Linked DNA regions of Azospirillum brasilense. The protein of the gene in region 1 interacts with the protein of each later gene in a pairwise test. Links are inferred from orthologs where the notes say so. Each region holds a gene or a part of one and is shown in the gene's direction. Other genes may lie near its edges. The genes, in order: H1Q64_RS09195 and recJ.

Region 1 (3,285 bases):
TTTCCAGCGCGGCGACGGCGCGGTGCTGCCGGTACTCCCCGCGCTCGTAGCCGAACAGGACGTGCAGGGAGGAAGCCGGGAGGAAGCGTTGCGCCCGGTTCAGCAGGCAATGGGCGGCGGTGACCACCCGGCGCGGTGCCACCAGCACACCGGTGCAGCGGGCGCCGAGATTGCTCTGCACCTTGACGAGGCTGTTCCACGGCGCGTGCGTGGCGTCCACCACCACCCGCCGGTCCTTCGCCCCAATCCCCGGCAGCAGAGGGTTCTGCGCCGTGGCAGGGAGTGCGGCTGCGAGGAGCGGCACCGCGACCAGGAAACCGCTCAGAATGGCTATCAAGTGTTCTTGATACGTTTTCATGTTCGTCTTACCATGGCGGCCATGGCCACGCTCATCATCACGGAAAAGTCCAGTCAGGCAAAGGACCTGCGCGCCGCGCTGGGGGATCGCTACGGGCGCATCCTGCCGGCCGAGGGGCATCTGCTGCGGCTGGCCGAGCCGGACGAGGTCAACCCCGACTGGAAGCGCTGGTCGCCCACCCTGCTGAAGCCGGACGGACTCTACCCGACGCGGCCCGACGGCGGCGGTAACAAAACGGCGAAGCTCGCGGCCATCAAGGCGGCGCTGAAGGGCTGCGACCAGGTCATCCTCGCCACCGACTGCGACCGCGAGGGGCAGTTGATCGGGCAGGAAATCCTGGAGCATCTGGGCTTCCGCGGGCGGGTGCAGCGCGCCCTGTTCACCGCCCAGGACCCCAAGACGATCCGCGACGCCTTCGCCAAGCTGAAGCCGAACAACGAGCTTCGCCCGCTCTACGAGGCGGCGGTGGCGCGCCAGCAGGCCGACCAGATCTTCAACCTGTCCCTGACCCGCACGGCGACCAAGACGCTGCTGGCGCCGGGGACGCGCGGGGTGATCGGCATCGGGCGGGTGAAGACGCCGACCCTGTCCATCGTCTGCCTGCGCGAGCTGGAGATCCGCAACTTCAAGCCCGAGGATTATTTCGAGGTCGTGGCAACGGCCACCGCCGCGGGCGGCTCCTTCCTGATGCGCCACGCTCCGCCGCCGAAGGACCGCATCAAGGACCGTGCCCGCGCCGAGGCCATCGCCCGCGCCGCGGACGGCCATGGCGGCCCCCTGTCGGTGACGGTGGAGGACCGGCGGCAGGCTCCGCCGAAGCTCTACGACCTGCCCGCACTGCAGAAGACCTGCGGCCAGCGCTGGGGCTGGACCGCCGATCGCACGCTGGAGGTCGCGCAGGAGCTTTACGACGGCGAGGGCAAGAAGCTCATCACCTACCCGCGCGCCGAGGCGCGCTACCTGTCGGAGAACCAGATCGCCGACGTCCCGGCGATCACCGGGGCGCTGACCCGGCTGCGCGGCTTCGCCCATCTCGACCTGTCCCGCCCGGTGATCCGCCGCGGCAAGTCCGGCCATTTCTGCGACAAGGCTCTGGAGGGCGTGTCGCACCACGCCATCGTGCCCAACGTCAACGTGCTGGACGATCTGGAAAGCCGGCTGAACCGCCTGACCGATGACGAGAAACGGCTCTACGCGCTGATCTGCCGCTCCTACCTCGCCGCCGTCATGCCCGACTACGAGTACCGGCAGACCACGGTCCTGATGAACGTGCCCGTCGACGGCAAGCCGGTGGTTTTCCGGGCGGTCGGGCGCATCCCCCTGAAGCTCGGCTGGAAGGCGGCTTTCGGCTCCGCCGAGACGGACGGCAAGCCCGACGAGAAGGAGGAGGAGCAGACCCTTCCCCCGCTGACCGACGGGGAGCCGGCCCGCCTGTCCGAGCCCAGGGTGGAGGCCAAGCGGACCCAGGCGCCGCCGCGCTACAACGAAGGCACGCTGGTCGACGCCATGCAGAACGCCTGGCGCTTCGTCGAGGATCCGGCGCTGCGCGACCGGCTGAAGGAAGCCAAGGGCATCGGCACCCCGGCCACCCGCGCCGAGATCATCAAGGGCCTGCGACGGCAGAACCTGCTGGGCGCCGACGGCAAGTGGCTGGTCCCCACCCCCGCCGGGTTGCAGCTGTTCGAGACCCTGCGCGGCGCCGCCCCCACCCTGGTCGATCCCGGCACCACCGCCCTGTGGGAAATGCGGCTGGACGAGGTGGTGGTCGGACGCGCTGATTTCCGCAGCGTCATCGACGGCATCGCCGACGAAGCCGGGCGGCTGATCGGCGTGCTGGTCGGCAACCATGGCCCCGCGGTGGATCTCGGCGTCCGTGGCGGCCCGATCCGTGCCGGACGGGGAGTCGGACGCCGTCGCTCCACGAGCCCGCGCCCCGCCGGTGCCACACCGCGCACGCGCAGCCGCAAGACGGCCGTCGCCGCGGCCGATATGGACGGCGAAGCGCCGAAGACGCCCCGGCGCAGCCGCAAGGCGAAGGCCGCGCCGGAGGTCCCCGACTCGATCGCTCCGGTCGCCGACGCCGCCCGGCCGCCGCCCGCCGCACCGTCGAGCGGCGCGCGGCGCAAGGCCCCGACCGACAAGATGGTCGCCTTCGCCCGCAGCCTCGCCGACCGCAAGGGCGTTGAGCTGTCGGACACAGTGCTCCAAGACTTCGATTCCTGCCGCCAGTTCTTGGACCAGCACGCGCGCTGAGCGTCGGCTTGCCCCCCGCCCCTCCCCCGCTATCGCAGGGGAGGGAGGGAGAACGGTCCCCTCCCCTGCGAAGCTCTCGCGCAAACCATAGGTTTGCGCTGACGCGGCAGGCGGACCTTCGGTCCGCCGAGAGTGGGGGAGGGTTAGGGAGGGGGCAATACTTCCCAAGCGTCTCCGAATCACCCTCCGACTGTGGCCCAGGCCACAGCGGCGGGGGCGGCATCCGCCTACCCTCTCCTCCACGGACATCGAGCCACACACGGCCCCACACCCCGGAGGAGACCCAGCCCATGCGCCGCCTGACCCTGATCGCCGCCGCTGCCGCCACGCTGCTCGCCGCCCCCCACGCCTTCGCCAACGACCTCAAGACCGGCGGCATGCCGGTCAACCCGATGATGATGCAGCCGGGCTTCGGCAGCCCCTTCGCCGCGGCGCCCTCCCTCTCCAGCACCAACGTCGGCGTCGCGACGAACCTCGCGGCGGGGATCGGCAACAAGGCCAAGCAGAACGTCTTCACCATGCAGCAGGGCACCGGCGGGTCGCTGGTGAACACCAACGTCGGCGTCGCCACCAACGTCGCCGCCGGCATCGGCAACAAGGCCAAGCAGAACGTCACCGGCGTCACCTTCGGCTTCGGCAAGGGCGGCCTGCTCGACACCAACGTCGGTGTGACG
Region 2 (3,225 bases), 630 kb from region 1 along the record:
CTCCGGCGTGTAGATCACCGATAGCGCGCTGCACGGCGCGTCGGTGGAGGCGAGCGTCGGGACGATGGCGGTGCGCGCGTCCAGCGCGTGGGCGACCGCCTTGGCGGTGTCGAGCGCCTTGCCGCCGCCGATGCCGACCACGGTGTCAGCGCCCATGGCGCGGGCGTGGGCGGTCAGCCGCTCGATCTCCTCGTCGGAGCACTCGCCGCGGAATTCCTGGATGTCCAGTTCGACGCGCCCGGTGGCGGCGTCGATCAGCCGACCCTTCAGCGTCTTCAGAACGAAGCTGTCGGTGACGGCCAGAACCGTCTTGCCCAGCCGGGCCAGATCCTCGCCCAGGCTGTCGAGGGCGCCGTTGCCCTGGACGTAGCGGGCCGGAAAGATCGCCGTGGTGATCATGGTTCCCTCCTCCGCGTGGTGTTGACCGCAGTGGAGCAGGACGCCTCTCCACCCGCAATGACCTGCCTCAAGTTGCGGTGCGGCAAGGCGGCCTGCCACCTTTGCGTACAGACGCGACGACCCCAACGCCACCGATGGGGCCCATCCGCTGGCCCGCATGTCCCCCATCTGCTATGGCTTCGGCCTTTCCGATCCGTGGCATCCTGGGCAGCATGACCGACACTGTTCCCCCCTTCCTGAACGTCGCCCATTCCCTGTCCGGCAAGCGCTGGCAGGCGCGGCCCTACGACGAGCGGCTGGCCTGGGGGCTGGCGCAGGGGAGGGGGCTGCCGGAGATCGTCGGGCGGGTGCTCGCCGCCCGCGGGGTGACCGAGGAGGCGTGCGACGGCTTCCTGAACCCGACGCTGAAGGCGCTGCTTCCCGACCCCTCCCGCTTCAAGGACATGGACACGGCGGCGGAGCGCATCGCCCGAGCGATCATGGACAGGGAGCCGGTGGCCGTCTTCGGCGACTACGACGTGGACGGCGCCACCTCCTCCGCGCTGCTGCGGCGCTTCTTCCGGGCGGTGGGGGCCGACCTGCGGATCTATGTGCCCGACCGCATGAAGGAGGGCTACGGCCCCAACGGCCCGGCGCTGCTGCGGCTCAAGGCCGAGGGCGTGCGGCTGGTCGTGACGGTGGACTGCGGGATCTCCGCCTTCGCGGCGCTGGAGGCGGCGGCGGAGGCCGGGCTGGAGGTGGTGGTCCTCGACCATCACGCGGCGGAACCGTGCCTGCCGCCGGCCGTCGCCCTGGTCAACCCGAACCGGCTGGACGAGGACGGCGCCTACCGCACGCTGTGCGCGGCGGGGGTGACCTTCCTGGCCGTGGTGGCGGTGAACCGGGCGCTGCGCAGCGCCGGATTCTACGCGGGCCGCAACGAGCCGAACCTGATGGAATGGCTCGACCTCGTGGCGCTGGGCACGGTGTGCGACGTGGTGCCCCTGACCGGGCTGAACCGGGCGCTGGTGGCGCAGGGGCTGAAGGTGATGGCGCGGCGCGCCAACCCAGGCCTGTCCGCCCTGTCCGACGTCGCCGGGGTCAAGGAGAAGCCGGACGCCTACCACGCCGGCTTCGTGCTCGGCCCGCGGGTCAACGCGGGTGGACGGGTCGGCGCTTCGGACCTCGGGGCGCGGCTGCTCTCCACCGACGACCCCATGGAAGCGATGGAGCTGGCCCAGAAGCTGGAGGCCCACAACGCCGAACGCCGTGCAGTGGAGCAGGGCGTGCTCGCCGACGCCATGGCCCGGCTGGAGGAGCACGCCGACGAGCTGGCCGAGCTGGTCTTCGTGGCGGGGGAGGGCTGGCACCCCGGCGTGATCGGCATCGTCGCCAGCCGCCTGAAGGAGCGCTACAGCCGTCCCGCCTGCGTTATCGCCCTGGAGGAGGGGGCGGACGGCACGGTGATCGGCAAGGCTTCGGGCCGTTCGGTGCGCGGGGTCGATCTCGGGGCGGCGGTGATCGCGGCGCGGCAGGAAGGGTTGCTGATGGCCGGCGGCGGGCACCGCATGGCGGCCGGCTTCACCGTGGCCGGGAACAAGCTGGCCGACCTGCAGGCCTTCCTGACCGGCCGCGTCGCCGAGCAGGTCGCCGCGGCCCCGCTGGTGCCGACGCTGGAACTGGACGGCGCGCTGTCGGTGGGGGCGGCGAACACATCCCTGGTGGACCGCCTGAACCAGCTCGGCCCGTTCGGCACCGGCAACGCGGAGCCGCGCTTCGCCGTCACAGACGCCCGCGTGGTGCGGGCCGACGTGGTCGGGGCGAATCACGTCCGCTGCATTCTCCAGGGCGGCGACGGCGCCCGGCTGAAGGCCATCGCCTTCCGCGCGCTGGAGAGCGAGATGGGAAAAGCCCTGCTGATGGGCCGCGGATCGCCCTTCCACATCGCCGGTGTCCTGCGCATCGACCGCTGGAACGGGGCGGAGGGAGTCCAGCTCCTGATCGACGACGCGGCACCCTCCCAAACCATGTGAATGCAAACAAATTCGGCGTGGAGATGCTGCATGGGGGGCATACGCGAACGGGGTAGAAAGGAGTTGGAAAAAACGCTTGCGCTCGGCCCGTCATCCCATTAGTAATCCCGCCACGCCAACGACGTCCCCATCGTCTAGAGGCCTAGGACACCGCCCTTTCACGGCGGCGACAGGGGTTCGAATCCCCTTGGGGACGCCACCTTCTCACAGGTTGGCACCAGTTTCGAAAGCTCAGCCCTTGGCTGAGCTTTTGTCGTTTCAGGCGTCATTTGTCCGGCGCCTTTGCCGGTCTGGCAAGCGACCCGTTTGCCGCGCCGTGGTCGCCGGCTTCTCCCACCCGCCGAAATAGCGCCAAGGGGCGGTTTCCAGGGGTGGTTCCGTGGACTAACGTTCCTCACGCCCTTCGACGGGGCCAAGGGAACGGGAGACATCCATGACCATTCCGACGACACGCCTTCCTTCGGGAACCGCCGTTCCGGTGCTCGGTCAGGGCACTTGGTACATGGGCGAGGACAGCCGCGACCGCGCGCGGGAGGCGGCGGCGCTGCGGCTCGGCCTCGACCTCGGCATGACGCTGATCGACACGGCGGAGATGTACGCCGACGGCGGGGCGGAGGAGGTGGTCGGCGAGGCCATCGCCGGGCGCCGCGACGAGGTATTCCTGGTCAGCAAGGTGCTGCCGATGAACGCCAGCCGCCGCGGCACCATCGCTGCCTGCGAACGCAGCCTGAAGCGTCTGCGCACCGACCGCATCGACCTCTACCTGCTGCACTGGCGTGGCAGCCACGATTTTTCCGAAACCATCGAGGCCTTC

Evidence for each region.
Region 2: the proteins of H1Q64_RS09195 (region 1) and recJ interact in binary tests that used the Escherichia coli proteins (3 or more experiments, as listed by UniProt). The link is inferred for Azospirillum brasilense from one-to-one orthologs.

The regions. Positions count from the first base shown.
Region 1 is NZ_CP059449.1:1,934,695-1,937,979, reverse strand. What follows is about bases 23-2,995. They hold H1Q64_RS09195 (DNA topoisomerase), read left to right. Parts: upstream 23-379; coding sequence 380-2,611; downstream 2,612-2,995. Other genes in these bases: H1Q64_RS09190 (hypothetical protein), read left to right, coding at 2,902-2,995; H1Q64_RS09200 (trypsin-like serine peptidase), read right to left, coding at 23-337. In the rest of the region: more of H1Q64_RS09200, read right to left, coding at 1-22; more of H1Q64_RS09190, read left to right, coding at 2,996-3,285.
Region 2 is NZ_CP059449.1:2,567,220-2,570,444, reverse strand. The notes cover bases 99-3,011. They hold recJ (single-stranded-DNA-specific exonuclease RecJ), read left to right. Parts: upstream 99-611; coding sequence 612-2,411; downstream 2,412-3,011. Other genes in these bases: H1Q64_RS12225 (aldo/keto reductase), read left to right, coding at 2,845-3,011; H1Q64_RS12240 (glycerol dehydrogenase), read right to left, coding at 99-399. In the rest of the region: more of H1Q64_RS12240, read right to left, coding at 1-98; more of H1Q64_RS12225, read left to right, coding at 3,012-3,225. UniProt on the Escherichia coli protein: Single-stranded-DNA-specific exonuclease.